Regions from separate parts of the Rhizobium sp. WSM1274 genome, predicted to be linked through region 1. Evidence: predicted binding sites of a transcription regulator. Region 1 holds the regulator's gene; each other region holds the start of a gene.
The links. Region 1 encodes PhoB, which activates phosphate uptake and scavenging genes when phosphate is short. Its sites were predicted from a motif close to TGTCATNNANCTGTCAT; they were not measured.
Positions count from the first base shown of each region.

Region 1 (5,731 bases):
GGCCACGGCGCTTGCCGGAGGCCGATCCTCCGCTTTGCATTCACGGCCAGCCTATTACGGCGCCTATGCGGCGATCTGGGCGGTTCTTCCCGCCCTCATCGTCCTCTGCCTCTGGCTCTCCATCAGCCCCGGCATCATCCAGTCCTCGGTTCGCGGTGCTTTCCCTGACGACATCAAGGCGCAAGTCTCGGTCGAGCAGGATCTTGGCTATTCGACGGTGGCGACGGTCGCCCGCGGCCTGACGATGCTGACCTCGGATGAAACTGCTGCGGTCGGCAACGATCCGGCTGCCCTGCAGGCCAAGCTCCTCGAAAAGGGTGTGCCGCTTGCCAGCCAGCCGCTGCCTTACATGCTCGACGCCGCCAAAAAGCTCAATGCCCTGAGCATGACGAGCCGCATCGCCATGACGGCTGTTGTCTTCGCTCTCGCCATTGCTGGCGCCTTCTATGCGCTGCGCTCCATTGCTCCGCGCTTCCGCGCCCGCAACCGGGTCGAGCGCGTCATGCTCTGGGGCCTGCTGCTCGCCTCCTCGATCGCCATTCTGACGACGATCGGCATCGTGTTCTCCATGCTATCGGAAGCCGCCCGCTTCTTTGCCGCCGTCCCCGCCATGGACTTCTTCTTCGGCACCGTCTGGGATCCGCGCTTTGCCGGCGCCGGCAGCTCGTCCTTCGGTCAGTTCGGCCTAATCCCGCTGCTGCTCGGAACGATCTATATCGGCCTGGTCGCCATGCTGGTCGCCGTGCCGGTCGGCCTCTTCGCCGCCATCTACATGGCCGAATACGCCTCGCCGAAGCTGCGCGGGGTCGCCAAGCCGCTGCTTGAAGTGCTCGCCGGCATTCCGACGATCGTCTACGGCTTCTTCGCGCTCGTCACCGTCGGCCCGTTCCTGCGCGATTTCTCCGCTGAGATCAGCGGCCTTCTGTCCGGCAATTACAGCAATTTCATCCAGGCGCAGAGCGTTCTGACGGCCGGCATCGTCATGGGCATCATGCTGATCCCCTACGTGTCTTCGCTGTCGGACGACATTATCACCGCCGTGCCCCGATCGCTGCGTGACGGTTCGCTCGGTCTTGGTGCCACACGCTCCGAAACCATCAAGAAAGTGGTCTTGCCGGCAGCCCTTCCCGGCATCGTCGGCGCACTGCTGATGACGGCCTCGCGGGCCATCGGCGAAACCATGATCGTCGTGCTGGCCGCTGGTGTCGCCGCCCGCATTCAGATCAATCCCTTCGAGCCGATGACGACGGTGACCGTCAAGATCGTCAATCAGTTGACCGGCGACCTTGAGTTCACCTCGCCGCAGACGCTGGTTGCCTTTGCCCTTGGCATCACGCTGTTCTGCATCACGCTTTGCCTCAATATCTATGCGCTCTACATCGTGCGCAAATACCGGGAGCAGTACGAATGACGGATATTGTTTCTCCCACATCAGGCGTCACCGTTTCCACGGCGCCCGCGCGCCGCGATATCGGCATCAAGCGCCGCTATGCCGCCGAGCGCCGGTTCCAGGCCTATGGCATCGCCGCCATCACCTTCGGTCTCGTCTTCCTCTTCATCCTGCTGTGGACGGTGATCGGCAAAGGCTATACCGCCTTCCAGCAGACGGCGATCACCCTGCCGATCGAGTTTTCCGAGAAGACGATCGACCCGAACAACAAGCGTGCGACCGACCCTTCGGTGCTGATCGCCGCCAACTATCCGGTTCTCCTGCGTGACGCGATCGTCAAGCAGCTGAACATCAATGCCTCGAGCCGTCCCGACGTGCGCGATGCATCCGCCATGCTGTCGAAGAGTGCGCCGATCCAGCTGCGCGATATGGTGATCGCCGATCCGTCGATCATCGGCAAGACGGTCGACGTCACTCTGCTCGCCGACGCCAATGTCGACAGCGCCAGCAAGGGCCAGATCGATCTCTCCGTCGATGAGAAGAACCGCAAGGTCAACGACAAGCAGGTTGCATGGATGAACGAGCTGAAGGCGAGCGGCGCTCTCCACAAGCAGTTCAACACCGGCCTTTTCGTCAACGGCAATTCCAGCCGTCCGGAGGCCGCAGGCCTGGGCGTCGCCCTGATCGGCTCGCTCTACCTGATGCTGATCGTCCTCGTGCTCGCTCTGCCGATCGGCGTCGCCGCCTCGATCTATCTCGAGGAGTTCGCGCCGAAGAACAAGCTGACGGACCTGATCGAGGTCAATATCAACAACCTCGCCGCGGTTCCTTCCATCGTCTACGGCCTGCTCGGTCTTTCCGTCTTCATCAACTTCATCGGCCTGCCGCGCTCGGCTTCGCTGGTTGGCGGCCTGGTGCTGACGCTGATGACCCTGCCGACGATCATCATCGCCACGCGTGCGGCTCTGCGCGCCGTGCCGCCGTCGATCCGCGCCGCAGCGCTCGGCCTCGGCGCGTCGAAGATGCAGATGGTGTTTCACCATGTTCTACCGCTCGCCATGCCAGGCATCCTCACCGGCACGATCATCGGCCTGGCGCACGCGCTCGGCGAAACCGCGCCGCTGCTCCTGATTGGCATGGTCGCCTTCGTCGCCAACGCGCCGACGACACCGCTCGATCCCTCGACGGCTCTGCCCGTACAGGTCTATATGTGGGCCAACGAGGCCGAACGTGCCTTCGTTGAGCGTACTTCGGGTGCCATCATCGTCCTGCTCCTGTTCCTGATCGTCATGAACATGGGCGCCATCCTCTTGCGTCGTCGCTTCGAGCGCCGCTGGTAAACGGAGTTAAACATCATGAACATGTTGACGGAAGCTGCAGTTGAAAAGGCGCTGGATCGCAAGATGAGCAACGTCCCGTATAAGATGATCGGAAAGGAAGTCTCGGTTTACTATGGCGAGAAGCGCGCGCTTTTCGATGTGAACCTGAACGTCCGCGAAAACACCGTAACCGCCCTGATCGGCCCGTCCGGCTGCGGCAAGTCGACCTTCCTGCGGTGCCTCAACCGCATGAACGACACGATCGACGGCTGCCGCGTCACCGGCAAGATCACGCTTGATACCGACGATATCTATGATCCCGATATCGACGTCGTCGAACTTCGCGCCCGCGTCGGCATGGTCTTCCAGAAGCCGAACCCGTTCCCGAAGACGATCTACGAAAACGTCTCCTACGGCCCGCGCATCCATGGCCTTGCCAAGTCGAAGGCCGACCTCGACCAGATCGTCGAGACCAGCCTGCAGCGCGCCGGTCTCTGGAACGAAGTCAAGGACCGCGTGCATGAATCCGGCACCGGCCTGTCCGGCGGTCAGCAGCAGCGCCTCTGCATTGCCCGTGCCGTTGCCGTCAGCCCTGAGGTCATCCTCATGGACGAGCCCTGCTCGGCGCTCGACCCGATCGCCACCGCCAAGGTCGAGGAACTGATCCACGAGCTGCGCGAGAACTACACGATCGTCATCGTCACCCACTCCATGCAGCAGGCCGCGCGTGTCTCGCAGCGCACCGCCATGTTCCACCTTGGCAATCTTGTCGAGGAAAACGACACCGACAAGATGTTCACCAATCCCGACGACCCGCGCACCCAGGACTACATCATGGGTCGTTTCGGCTGATTTTGGCGACACCAAGCCTTCCCGTTATTCGAGGATAAAGCCCCATGGCATCGACACATATTTATTCTGCCTATGATGATGATTTGAAGTTCCTGTCCAGGCGGATTTCCGAAATGGGCGGTCTGGCCGAGCAGATGGTCGCCGAATCCGTCCGGGCGCTCGTCAATGGCGATACCGCGCTGGCGCAGAAGGTCATCTCCGACGACGTGATCCTCGATCATGCCGAACGCGAAATCGGCGACAAGGCGATCGTCACCATTGCCCGCCGTCAGCCGATGGCTGCGGACCTGCGCGAAATCATGGGTTCGATCCGCATCGCCGCCGATCTCGAACGCGTCGGCGACCTCGGCAAGAACACCGCCAAGCGCGTCATCGCCGTCCAAAGCACCGGCGTTCCCCGCAAGCTCGCCCGCGGCCTTGAGCATCTGTCCGAGCTGGCGCTCGTCCAGCTCAAGGAAGTGCTCGACGTCTACACCAATCGTTCCGCCGACAAGGCGAATGCGATCCGCGAACGCGACAACGAGATCGACGCGATGTACACGTCGCTGTTCCGCGAGCTCCTGACCTACATGATGGAAGATCCGCGCAACATCACCAGCTGCACGCATCTTCTCTTCTGCGCCAAGAACATCGAGCGCATCGGCGACCACGCCACCAATATCGCCGAAACGATCTTTTACATGACGACAGGCGCGCAGCCGGAAGGCGACCGTCCGAAGGACGACAGCGCCAACACCGTCGGCGCGGTCACGGAATAACCGTCCGGGCCAGTCGCCCGGACCAGTCAATTGCGTGCGCGCCCGTCCGGGCGCGCAAAGAGGTCGCAGCCAATTTCTGAGTTTGCGCAGGATGCATTGCTTAAATCACCCCCGGTTTAAGGATCATGCGCGAGGAGACCGATACGCATGATCCCGAGAGTTGCAGTTGTTGAAGACGAGGAAGCCCTCAGCGTGCTTCTTCGCTACAATCTCGAAGCGGAAGGCTTCGAGGTCGATACCATTCTTCGTGGCGACGAAGCCGAAATGCGGCTTCAGGAGCGCACTCCCGATCTTCTCATCCTCGATTGGATGCTGCCCGGCGTCTCGGGCATCGAGCTCTGCCGGCGGCTGCGCATGCGGCCGGAAACCGAGCGCCTGCCGATCATCATGCTGACGGCGCGCGGCGAAGAGAGCGAGCGCGTCCGCGGATTGTCGACGGGCGCCGACGATTACGTCGTCAAGCCCTTCTCGACCCCCGAGCTCGTTGCCCGCGTCAAGGCGATGCTGCGCCGCGCCCGTCCCGAGGTGCTGTCGACGGTGCTGAAATGCGGTGACATCGAGCTCGACCGCGAGACCCATCGCGTCCATCGCAAGACCCGTGAAGTCCGCCTCGGCCCCACCGAATTCCGCCTGCTGGAATTCCTGATGTCGTCGCCGGGCCGGGTCTTCTCCCGCTCGCAGCTGTTGGATGGCGTCTGGGGCCACGATATCTATGTCGACGAGCGCACCGTCGACGTCCATGTCGGCCGCCTGCGCAAGGCGCTGAATTTCTCCAACATGCAGGACGTTATCCGCACCGTCCGCGGCGCCGGCTATTCGATGGAAGCCTGAGGGCTTCCGTTCTGGTTACTGACAAGGGCTCGTGCTAACGTCTGCCCCTCACCCTAACCCTCTCCCCGTAAGCGGGGCGAGGGGACGTGCCCCGCGAAAGGTTGGTGGGGATGGAGAGGGTGCGGCATGTCCCTTCGCCCCGCAAGCGGGGAGAAGGTGCCGGCAGGCGGATGAGGGGCAGCCATCCGCACGGACCAAAATTGCATAAAAAACGGGCCACTCGGCCCGTTTCGTCATTCTAGCAATGATCACCCGTTCAGCTGGCCCGGGCTGCCGCCCGGCGGCGTTCGTTGACCGGCTGGTAGGCAAGCTTCTGGTGATAGCCGCAATAAGGCGAATTGTCGGGGGACTCGCAGCCGCAGAAATGGAAGTCGTCCTTCAGCGGATCGCCGACCGGCCACTTGCAGGTGCGTTCGGTCAGCTCCGTCAGGCCGAGGCGTCGGGAAATCGGCACCACCACATTGCCTCTCGGCACATATTCCATTTCCTCGATCGTTTCGATCTCGATCTCTTCCTTCAGCATGGTCGCGCCCTGCTGGCGGGTAACGGTGCGGGTCGTGACCCGTGAGGCGTAGTTCGGC
Region 1 is NZ_CP104138.1:182,242-187,972, forward strand. It holds gene pstC (phosphate ABC transporter permease subunit PstC) at 1-1,411, shown strand, start outside; gene pstA (phosphate ABC transporter permease PstA) at 1,408-2,730, shown strand; gene pstB (phosphate ABC transporter ATP-binding protein PstB) at 2,746-3,561, shown strand; gene phoU (phosphate signaling complex protein PhoU) at 3,606-4,319, shown strand; gene phoB (phosphate regulon transcriptional regulator PhoB) at 4,467-5,150, shown strand; gene N2600_RS00950 (GcrA family cell cycle regulator) at 5,407-5,731, opposite strand, start outside.

Region 2 (5,731 bases), 1.4 Mb from region 1:
GGAAGGCACCGTAAGCCTCGTCGATCGGCCCCTTGTAATCCTTCTCCGGCGGCAGATCGGGCAGCTTCGCGCCCATGCGGTCGAACACGCCGACGCCATCGGAGGGCCCCGCGCCCGAGGCGGAAGGCCGGTCGGTGCGGAAGGTCGAAGCCGGCGCCGTGCCCGGCTGGCTGACGACGCTGTCCGGCGCCTGCGCCAAGACGACATCCGGTCCGGCCGCAACGAGGACGGCCATGCTGGCAAGGATATATTTCAGGAAGCGGACGGGTGGGATCGGCATGAGCGCGATTTCAATCCTCAAACCGTGGCGCTTTTTCGTCAAGCAACGCATTGATCTCGGCGACGACAGACGGTGCCCGGGCGGGCTCGGCGAAGACCGCCAGCCGCAGCGCCACGAACTCCGCTCCGGTCTCGGCGACGGCGAGCGCCGAGGCCGGATCGGCGCCACCCATGACGATGCAGGGGATCTCGATCATCGAGGCCCACCATTCGCCGAGCGCAAGGTTCTTCGGATGCGCCTCCGGCTTGATGTCGCCATCGAGCTTGCCGAAGAAGATATAGTCCGGCCTGGCTTCGCCGATCTCCAACGCATGGTGCCGGTCGGCCGCGTTGCCGCCGCCGATGATCAGCTTCGGCGCGTGTTTGTCGATCGCTTCCGAAAGCGCCGCTACATTGCCGGAAATGTGCAAGCCGTCGGCTTTCGCGCGGCCTGCGACACGGCTGTCGCCTGCAATGAGCGCGGCTGCTCCAGCATCCTGAATCAATGGCACCAGCTTTTCGGCATGTTTCTGGAAGCTGCCGTCGTCAAGCCCATATTGCGGCACGATCACCGAAGCGACATCGCCGCCCTTCAGCGCGTCGGCGACGACCTTTGCCTGTTCATCGGCATCAGCGATATCAGGTACGATGAGCACAAGGCGGCAGCGGTTTTCCGGTTCGGTCATGAGGTCTTTCCGTTTCCTGCGAATTCCCCTTCGAAATGAGGGATCCGCACTCGTTTTGTGTGAGTAGTTCCGTTAGACGAGGCTTGCAAGAGGAGGACGTCGAAAGCATGCCGCAGGATTTGTCATTCTACTACGCCGCCGTGCCCGCCGTTCTGCTGGTAGGCCTCGCAAAAGGCGGCATGGGCGACGCTTTGTCGCTGATCGGCTTGCCCTTCCTTGCCCTCGTCGTCTCGCCGGTTGAGGCGGCCGCCATCCTGCTGCCGATTCTGGTCTTCATGGACATGATCTCGCTCGTCATCTGGCGCAAGCATGGCGACTGGGCGACGCTGAAGATCATGCTGCCGGGCGCCGTCTTCGGCATTGCGCTGGGCTGGGCGACCTCGGCGCTGGTTCCGGGCAACATGCTGCGCATCGTCATCGGCGCGGTGACCATCCTGTTCTGCCTGCGCTATTTCTGGAACAATTTCGGCCCGGGCGCCGACAAGGTGATCCCGCCGCGCGGCCAGCGACCGGTGGCCGCCAGCCTCTGGGGGACATTTTCCGGTTACGGCAGCTTCGTTGCTCATGCGGGCGGTGCGCCCTTCCAGATCTATGCCCTGCCGCTCAAATTGCAGCCACGCGAATATACCGGCACCAGCGTGCGCTTCTTCGCGATCCTCAACGCCATCAAGCTGATCCCCTATTTTGCGCTCGGCCAACTCGACAACCAGAATCTTGCGACCTCCGCGACGCTTCTGCCCTTTGCCCCGCTCGCCACCATTGCCGGCGCCTGGTGCGTGCGCCGCATGAAGCCACAGATCTTCTATCCCTTCATGTATGCGATGGCGCTGATCGCCGCCTTCCTGATCGTGCGCGAGGGCCTTGGCTGGTAGAAACCGCTAAAGCATGTCGCGCAAGTGTGCGGCGGTTTTACGCTAACGACATGCGTAAAAACAAAGACCTAAAGCGCGGCACGCTGCAATGCACAATTTCCTTGCTGGCGCGGCCGGTTTGACGTAGCGTTCCCGCCATGTCGAACACGGACCCTTTCTCTGCAATTGCCGATCCGAACCGGCGGTTTCTGCTGGAGGAATTGCGTCGCGCGCCACGGACGGTCAACGAGCTCGCCGAAGGCCTGCCGATCAGCCGTCCAGCTGTTTCACAGCACCTGAAGGCGCTTCTCGACAGCAATCTGGTCTCCGTGACCTCGGAAGGCACCAAACGCATCTATACGGTCAACAACCGCGGCTTCGACAAGCTCAATTTATGGCTGGATCAGTTCTGGGCCTGATGCAGGTTCCCATAAGATCTGGGATACGATGTGAATCATAAGAATGCGATGCGAGACGTGGCGGACCCAAAAGCGCCAGCCACGATGCCGGATGCATCGGACTGGCGCAAATATGGTGTCAAATCACCGGTTCTTGCTAATTCTTGGCGGAATGGATGGATTTACCTTCTTGCGCAAGATGATCGCCCGGCGACCCTTGGGAAGATTAGTGGACGGATGATTTAAGACGCTGAATCTCGTCCTTGATGCGCAGCTTGCGGCGCTTGCATTCGGCAAGTTCCGTATCGGAAATAGAGGGAGATGTTCTGAGCGCGTGCAACTCCTCCTCGAGAGCGACATGCTTTTTCTGGAGTGACTCAAGATGAGCTTGAACAGTCATATGACCCTTCCTTCCTCTTACCCTCCCCGGCCAACATCGTCGGGGATCAAGGTGTCAACGGCCGGACTGTGACATATTTTTGAAGGCTTGTCGAAGGCCAAAAGATGAAGACTGGATGGCAATTTCATGATCAAGACTAACTAGCCGTTACCCGTATTTGGTGATAGGAGCTTGCGGAAATCATCGCCAGATCGGACAAGGTCCAGGGACGGTAACGGGGAATGCATATGGCCGATCAGGAACAGGCGGAAATCAGGCTCACGGTGGCGCGCCTGCGTCAGGAGCATGAGGATTTCGATGCCGCGATCAACGCCATGATCCAGACCGGATGCGATGCTCTGCGAATCCAGCGAATGAAAAAGAAAAAACTTGTCATCAAGGACAGGCTCTCCAAGCTGGAAGATCAGATCATCCCTGACATTATCGCCTGAGAGGGAATAGCAGCATCGATGACAGACAGACCACCCGTCGCCATCATCATGGGCAGCCAGTCCGACTGGGAGACCATGAAAAACGCCGCCGACACGCTGGAGGCGCTGGAAATTCCCTATGACGCGCGCATTATTTCGGCGCACCGCACAGTGGACCGGCTGGTCAATTTCGCCAAGGGCGCACGCGCGGAGGGCTTCAAGGTCATCATCGCCGGCGCCGGCGGCGCCGCCCACCTGCCGGGCATGACCGCCGCGATGACACCGCTGCCGGTTTTCGGCGTGCCGGTCCAGTCGAAAGCCCTGTCCGGCCAGGACAGTCTTCTTTCCATCGTGCAGATGCCGGCCGGTATTCCCGTGGGCACGCTTGCCATCGGCAAGGCCGGCGCGGTCAACGCCGCGCTTCTCGCCGCTGCCGTACTTGCCCTTTCCGACGAAGAAATCGCCGACCGGCTCGACGAATGGCGCGAGCGCCAGAGTGCTGCCGTCGCCGAATACCCGATGGACAACCTATGACGGCAAGAACGATCGGCATTATCGGCGGCGGCCAGCTCGGCCGCATGCTGGCCATTGCCGCCGCCCGGTTGAATTTTCGTACGGTCATTCTCGAGCCGCAGGCGGACTGCCCGGCCGCCCAGCTCGCCAACCGGCAGATTACCGCCGCCTTCGACGATCCGGCGGCACTGGCCGAACTTGCTGATATTTGCGATGTCGTCACTTACGAATTCGAGAACGTGCCCGTTGCAGCCGCCGAAAGGCTCTCAGCAAACGTATCCGTCTTTCCGCCACCGAAGGCGCTAGAAGCTGCCCAGGACCGCCTCCTCGAAAAGCTCTTTCTCAATGACTGCGGCATATCAACCGCCCGCTTCCACACGATCGACAGCCAGGCCGATCTTGAGACGGCACTTGAGGATTTCGGCGGCCAGGGCGTGCTGAAGACCCGCCGCCTCGGTTATGACGGCAAGGGCCAGAAGGTTTTCCGCTCGGCGGCCGACAGCCCGGATGGCGCCTATGCCGCACTCGGCGGCGTACCGCTCATCCTCGAAAGCTTCATCGCGTTCGAGCGCGAGGTCTCGATCATCGCCGCGCGCGCCACCGACGGGACAGTCGTCTGCTTCGATCCCGCCGAGAATGTGCACCGCGACGGTATCCTTCACACGTCGACGGTTCCAGCCGCGATCTCTGCATCGACGGCGGACGCCGCGCGCCAATCGGCCGAAAAGATCCTTGCCGCGTTGAACTATGTCGGCGTCATCGGTATCGAATTCTTCATGCTTGTCGATGGTGGCCTGATCGCCAACGAGATGGCGCCGCGTGTCCACAACTCAGGTCACTGGACGGAAGCGGCCTGCGTCGTCAGCCAGTTCGAGCAGCATATCCGCGCCGTCGCCGGCCTGCCGCTTGGCAGTTCTGAACGCCATTCCGACTGTATCATGCAGAACCTGATCGGCGATGATATCCTTGCCGTTCCCGACTGGCTGAGGCGCCCCGATACGCTGGTTCATCTCTATGGCAAGACCGAGTGGCGCCCCGGCCGCAAGATGGGTCACGTCACCACCTTGACTCCGAAATCGCCGGTTTTGGCCTGAGAAAACACCCCTGCGCCTTCGGAAAAACACCTTCATGTGGTTGACACGGAAAAGGTGGCGGGGTATCTGCTCCCCCACCTAAACAGCGCGCCCGATGGCGCGCTTTTGATTGTTAAAGATACGGGCGAATGTGAATTCCCCCATAGAGATCGCGGATCAGAAAAATGAAGATCAAGAATTCGCTCAAGTCGCTTAAGGCTCGTCACCGTGACAACCGTCTGGTTCGCCGCAAGGGCCGCATCTACATCATCAACAAGCTGAACCCGCGCTTCAAGGCTCGTCAGGGCTGATTTCGCGCGTCCGGATCGCCCTGCCGCGTGAGCTTGCGCCGGCAGATATATCCGGTGGGTCGCTGCGGTGATCACGTCAAATTTGTTTGATCTTCGGCGCTGGCGGGCTAATATGTCCGCCATGCGTTTTTTTGCTTTGACATCAGCGGCGCTGCCGCTCGCCCTCATTCTCCTCACCGCCTCCTTTCCGGCCGCCGCCGCGGAAAAGCCCGCTGCCGCCGCGAAAAAGGACGTTATCGTCGAGCAGGCGGATACCGACAGTTCGCCAAAGCAGCACCTCGACCAGCTCTTCAGCCAGCTGAAGCGTGAACGCGATCCCGAAAAGGCCAGCGGCATCGCCAATGAAATCCGCATGGAATGGAACGATTCCGGCAGCGCCACCGTCAATCTGCTGATGCAGTGGGCCGACAAGGCGATCGAGGAAAAGCGCAATCCCGCGGCCCTCGATTTCCTCGATGAGGCGATCGCGCTGAAGCCCGATTATGCCGAAAGCTGGAACCGCCGCGCCACGCTGAATTTCGTCATGGGCAATTATCGCAAGTCGATGTCCGACATCGAACATGTGCTCGATCTCGAGCCACGCCATTTCGGCGCGCTCTCCGGCATGGCGGCGATCCTCAGTAATTCCGGCAACGATCAGCTGACCTTGAAGGCTTGGGAGCGTTTCCTCGACGTCTATCCCGCCGAGCGCACTGCACAGGAACAGGCCAACACGCTTGCGGAAAAACTCGCCGGCAACCGCACCTGATTCCTGGACTGATATCTTGACGTCGGATCTCGCCGCGCAATTTTAGCATATGGAGGGAACGACATGGCGGTTGTCCGCCAGCA
Region 2 is NZ_CP104138.1:3,741,605-3,747,335, forward strand. It holds gene N2600_RS18640 (tetratricopeptide repeat protein) at 1-280, opposite strand, end outside; gene N2600_RS18645 (thiamine phosphate synthase) at 291-944, opposite strand; gene N2600_RS18650 (sulfite exporter TauE/SafE family protein) at 1,052-1,816, shown strand; gene N2600_RS18655 (ArsR/SmtB family transcription factor) at 1,954-2,214, shown strand; gene N2600_RS18660 (YdcH family protein) at 2,420-2,593, opposite strand; gene N2600_RS18665 (YdcH family protein) at 2,821-3,024, shown strand; gene purE (5-(carboxyamino)imidazole ribonucleotide mutase) at 3,043-3,537, shown strand; gene N2600_RS18675 (5-(carboxyamino)imidazole ribonucleotide synthase) at 3,534-4,610, shown strand; gene ykgO (type B 50S ribosomal protein L36) at 4,775-4,900, shown strand; gene N2600_RS18685 (tetratricopeptide repeat protein) at 5,013-5,648, shown strand.
Region 2: N2600_RS18660 (YdcH family protein) is a predicted target of PhoB. The motif match lies at 2,698-2,714, and genes of this name have one in related genera.

Region 3 (5,731 bases), 1.4 Mb from region 1:
GCATTTTTCCTATTGCCTGAAGCGGCTCTAATCAGGCCTTGCCGGAATATTGCTCGTCGCTGACCTTTTCCATCCAGTCGACGTGATTGCCGTCCAGCGCCTCATGAATGGCGATGTGCGTCATCGCCGTGTCCGGGGCAGCACCATGCCAATGTTTTTCGCCCGGCGCGAACCAGACGGTATCGCCGGCGCGGATCTCGCGGATCTCCCCACCCCAGCTCTGGGCGAGGCCCTTGCCTGATGTCACGATCAGCGTCTGGCCGAGCGGATGTGTATGCCAGGCCGTGCGGGCGCTGGGTTCGAAGGTGACGGAGACCGCCCTCGCCCGTGCAGGCGCCGGCGTCTCCATCAGCGGATCCTGACGAACGGCGCCGGTGAAATAGTCGGCCGGTGGCTTCGTCGAGGGGCGAGAGCCGGCGGGTTTGATCTCCATGATCTGTCCTTTTCCATCCATGCGGTTGAAGCCTTGTAGCAGAACGATATTTCATCGGGGCGACCAATCAAAGCCTGATCGGCAATTGCCGCGGAGTCGCCCGGCTGATAGTGCCAGTGTCTTTCATCAGCGCGTTGCATCCTGCTTGAATCATGCGACGCGCTTTGGCTCTTTGTTTTATGCATGTCGTTGTCCCCGCACTTCCGGCGACATGCAGTAGGGAGGATTTTTTCATGAAACACCATGCTTTTGGCCGCATGTCCTTCACCGTCACCAACGTCGGCTTCGGCGCCTGGCAGATCGGCGGCTCCTGGGGCGACATCAGCGAGGCCGACGGACGCGCGGCGCTGAATGCCGCGCTCGATGCCGGCATGACATTCATCGACACGGCGGATGTCTATGGCGACGGCCGCTCGGAAAAAATCATTGCCGACGTGTTGAAGACGCGCGGCGGCGAACGGCCGATGGTTGCCACCAAGGCGGGCCGTCGCCTCAACCCGCATGTCTCGGAAGGCTACACCAAGGCTAATCTCGAAGGCTTCATCGACCGCAGCCTGACGAATCTTGCCGTCGACAGCCTCGACCTCGTGCAGCTCCACTGCCCGCCGCGCGAGGTGCTTTACCAACCAGAGGTCTTCGAGGGCCTGAACGCACTGCAGAAGGCCGGCAAGATCAAGGGTTACGGCGTCAGCGTCGAAAAGGTCGAAGACGGGCTGAAGGCGATCGAATATCCCGGCGTCGTCAGCATCCAGATCATCTACAACATCTTCCGCCAGCGCCCCGACCATTTGTTCTTCCAGGAAGCGCGCCGCAGGAATGTGGCAATCATCGCCCGCGTCCCGCTCGCAAGCGGTCTTCTCTCCGGCAAGATCACCCGGGACACGCACTTTGCCAGCGACGACCACCGCAATTTCAACCGCAATGGCGAAGCCTTCGATGTCGGCGAGACCTTTGCCGGCGTGCCGTTCGAGGTCGGCCTGCAGGCGGTGGAAGAGGTGCGCAAGCTGGTACCCGCGGGCGCGACCATGGCCGCCTTCGCGCTCCGCTGGATCCTGATGAGTGATGCGGTCACCGTCGTCATCCCCGGTGCCCGCAATGGCGAGCAAGCCAGGGCCAACGCGGCGGCCGCTGACCTTGCGCCGCTGTCGGCCGATGTCATGGCAGCAACGCGCGAGATCTACGAGCGGCTGATCGCGCCGCATGTGCATCAGCGCTGGTAGGGATGGAACGCTGGTTCTTTGCTGGGGAGGCCAGATGGCCCCTCATCCGGCTGCCGCCACTGACCGGGGTCGAGCCACAGGTCTCGACCCGTCCTTCGGACCCCCGCTCGCGGGGCGAAGGGACTGAGCCGCGACCTCTCCGTCCCACGCCGAGCTTTCGCATGGCACGTCCCCTCTCCCCGTTTTTACGGGGAGAGGGCTAGGGTGAGGGGCGGCTTTCAGTTTGTCGCGGTCAGATCGACCGGGAAGAACAGGGTCTCGCCGGAGGAGTCGCTGACGCCGTCATTGTCGGTGACCGCGTAGGGCTTGCCCGACGCGTCGAAAGTGAAGCCTTCAAGCTTGTCCAGCACATAGCCGTTGGTGGCAGACTTCAGCTCGCCGAGGAAGTCGTGCGCTTCGGTCTTCTTGACGACCGGCAACTCACCGCCGAGCTTGGCGGGCTTCAGGTCCGATATCGCGATCTTGTAGAGCTTCTTCAGCCTGGCGGCATCGCCGACGAGGTTGTCGCGCTCGATGATGTAGACGCTGTCGCCTTGAGCCGAGATTTCCGACAGGCCGACCCAGCCGCTTTCCGTCTTGTCGAGCGGATAGCGAACGGCACCCCATTCCTTCTTCTTCGGATTGTAGGAGATGAGCTTGACGAAGCCCTTCTCATCGTCGCTCCACTCGCGCTGGACCGCCATCCAGAGCGTGGTGTCGTCGCCGGTGCCGATAATGGTCACGCCTTCGAAGCCGTAGCGGATTTCGTTGGCGACGAGCTCCTTCGGCAGGGCGATCTCGGCCTTGATGTCACCCTTGGCATTGACGTTATAGAACGCGTGCGGAACGAGACGCTCGCTGTAGCCTTCCGAGGCGAGCCAGAAGGAGCCATCGGCGGCAGCCGCGATGCCTTCGATGTCGAGCTTCTGGGCTGGGGCACCGTCACGCTTGACGACGAGGGCGTCGGTGATGACGGCCGGCTTCTCGCTGGCGTCGATCGTGTAGATCGTCGGCTGCGAGCCCAGAACGCTGTCGCTTACCGCGTAGAGCATGCCCGGCTTGCCCGGAACGGCGGCGAGACCCGAAAGGGCTGCGAAGCCGATCGGATTGCCGTCCTTTTCGGCAGAGACGATCTGCGGATAGGCCTTCTCGCCTTCCGAGCGCTCGTAGATCATCACATGCGAACGCGCGCCGCCGTCCTTGCCGAGGTCGAGTTCGTTGGCGGTCGCAAGAAGATTACGCGCGGGAATGGCGATCGCACCTTCCGGCGAAATGCCGGACGGCAGGAGCTGGACGAGTTCGGGATCAGCGCCGGTATCTTTGTAGACGCCGACGACCGAGGCACGCTCGGCGAGCAGAAAGAAATACTGCTCATCGCCGAACTTGGCGGCTTCAAGGCCTTCGGGCTCGACGCCCTTCGATCCCGAACGGCTTTCCGGATAGTGGCCGATATGGGCAACGGCGCGTTCGAAAGATGCGCCTGATTCGTAGAGAAGCTTGCCCGTCTTGTCGAAGATGGTGAAACCGCGCGAGCCGCCCTGGTAGTCGCCTTCATTGGCGACGACGAGGCGGTTGTCGTCCAGCCACTTCACGGCGTCGGGCTCGCGCAGCACGCCCTTGGCTTCGCCCGAGAATTTCAGGGCGCCGTCACGCTTGGTGTCGATACCGGAGAGATCGACGCTGCCGGCGGAAAAATGCGTCTTCACGTCAGCCGTGTTGGCGTCGATGATGACGATCTCATTGTTCTCCTGCAGCGTGAGGGCAATTTCGTTCAGGCCGTTGAAGGCGACGAATTCCGGCTCCGGATCTTCAGGGGCGACGCCAGTAAGCCCGGTCAGCGCCACGTGCTTGATGGTGCCGCAGTCGACGGTGCCGTTCTTGACCTGGAAGACGACGAGGTCGCCGGCCGGCATTTGCGGGATCTTGCCGTCATTGACGTCTTCGTCGCGCTCGTTTTCGATTGCGATGGCGCCGAGCGTCTTGTCCTTGTTGAGGGCGATCGAATCCGGCTGGCCGCCGAGATCGCAGGTGCTCTCGATCTTCTTGGTCGCCACGTCGACGATCGCGAGACGGCCCGAGGGCTTCGCCTTGCTTTCGGAGGTGTTGACAGCAACGAGCGCCTTGCCGGCGCTGGAGGTGACCGATGTCGGCTCGCCGTCCATCATCACCGCGCCGCCGGCCTTCGGTGCCTTGGCGTCGGTAATGTCGATGAAGCCGATCGCGCCGAGCGGGCTGTCGCTATAGATCAGCGTGTTGCCGTCGCCGGTCGCGGTGATGATTTCTGCGGAGCTCGCCGACAGCTTGTCCTTGTCGGCCGGCAGGTTCGCCGCAACCGGAAAGGAGGCGATGCGGTTGAAAACCGGTTCGGCCGCGGCCGGAAAAGCAACGGATGCGAGAAGCACGGCAGCAAGCGCTGCCTTGCGCGATGAAATTGTCATGAAATCCCCCATGTATCGAACATTCGAAACATAGGTCTTCTGGGGGAGCGGCATGACACAGGCATGACAGATGCGGCATTTTGCACCTGATCACGTCAGGCGATTGTCCGCTCGCTTCGCACCGACCGCCAAGCAAAAGGGGTCCGGCAAAGCCGAACCCCTCTCAAATCCTGCACAGCCGGTCTCGTTTCCGACTGGTGGATAATCTCAGATCAGCCGTTGACGGCGTCCTTCAGGCCCTTGCCGGGCGTGAATTTCGGCACGTTGCGAGCCGGAATGTCGACTTCAGCGCCCGTTGACGGATTACGGCCCTTCGTTGCGGCACGATGAGAAACGGTGAAGCTGCCGAAACCCGCGAGGCGGATGTCGCCCTTGTTCTTGAGCTCAGCCTGGACAACGTCGAAAACCGCGTCAACAGCGGAAGCCGCGTCAGACTTCGTCAGTCCTGCCTTTTCGGCTACTGCGGACACGAGTTCATTCTTGTTCATGTTTCCACCCCTTTCTAAATGGTATGAAACGACTCAAAAGTAAGCTAGGCGCAGAATAGGTTTCATCAGGCCCGCCGAAAACCCAAAAGCCCTGCAAATCAAGGAAAAGCAAGCGTCTACATGACGTTTTCACAAAAAAGGCTGGCGTTTCCGCCAGCCTTTTTCCGTGTTTTGTCCCAATGGGGCATAAATGTGGCAAAGGCCACTCAATGCGCTATGGTTGCGCCTGTCTCATCGAGGCCTTCGACCGTTGCGATGACCGGCGTTTCCACCGTACCATCCCATTCGATCGGCTCCGGCCGCCGGATCAGCGCATGCTTGATCACCTCGCCCATGCGGGATACCGGGATGATCTCCATGTTGTTCTTCACGTTATCAGGAATCTCCGCCAGGTCCTTGGCGTTTTCCTCCGGAATCAGCACCTTCTTGATGCCGCCGCGAAGCGCTGCGAGCAGCTTTTCCTTGAGACCACCGATCGGCAGCACACGGCCACGAAGGGTGATTTCACCAGTCATGGCCACATGCCTGTCCACCGGAATGCCGGTCATGATCGAGACGATCGCGGTTGCCATGGCGACGCCGGCCGAGGGGCCATCCTTCGGCGTCGCGCCTTCCGGCACGTGCACGTGGATGTCGCTCTTGTCGAAGCGCGGCGGCTCGATGCCGAAATCGACAGCGCGCGAGCGGACATAGGAGGCCGCTGCTGAGATCGATTCCTTCATGACTTCCTTCAGATTGCCGGTGACCGTCATGCGGCCCTTGCCCGGCATCATCACGCCTTCGATGGTCAGCAGTTCGCCACCGACTTCCGTCCAGGCAAGACCGGTCACGACGCCGACCTGATCCTCGCCCTCGGCTTCGCCATGGCGGAAGCGCGGGACGCCCAGATAGTCGGAGATGTTGGCAGCCGTCACATGAACGGACTTCGTCTTGCCCTTGATGATCTCGGTGACCGCCTTGCGGGCGAGTTTCATCAGTTCGCGTTCGAAGTTGCGGACGCCGGCTTCGCGGGTGTACTGCTGGCTGATCGCCATCAGGGCGTCGTCGCTGACCGAGAATTCTTCCGGCTGCAACGCATGTTCCTTGATGGCCTTCGGCAGCAGATGCCGCTTGGCGATTTCGCGCTTTTCATCCTCGGTGTAGCCGGCGATACGGATGATCTCCATGCGGTCC
Region 3 is NZ_CP104138.1:1,532,268-1,537,998, reverse strand. It holds gene N2600_RS07790 (class I SAM-dependent methyltransferase) at 1-31, shown strand, start outside; gene N2600_RS07785 ((R)-mandelonitrile lyase) at 32-433, opposite strand; gene N2600_RS07780 (aldo/keto reductase) at 667-1,653, shown strand; gene N2600_RS07775 (esterase-like activity of phytase family protein) at 1,872-4,070, opposite strand; gene hupB (DNA-binding protein HupB) at 4,283-4,558, opposite strand; gene lon (endopeptidase La) at 4,765-5,731, opposite strand, start outside.
Region 3: N2600_RS07775 (esterase-like activity of phytase family protein) is a predicted target of PhoB. The motif match lies at 4,123-4,139, and genes of this name have one in related genera.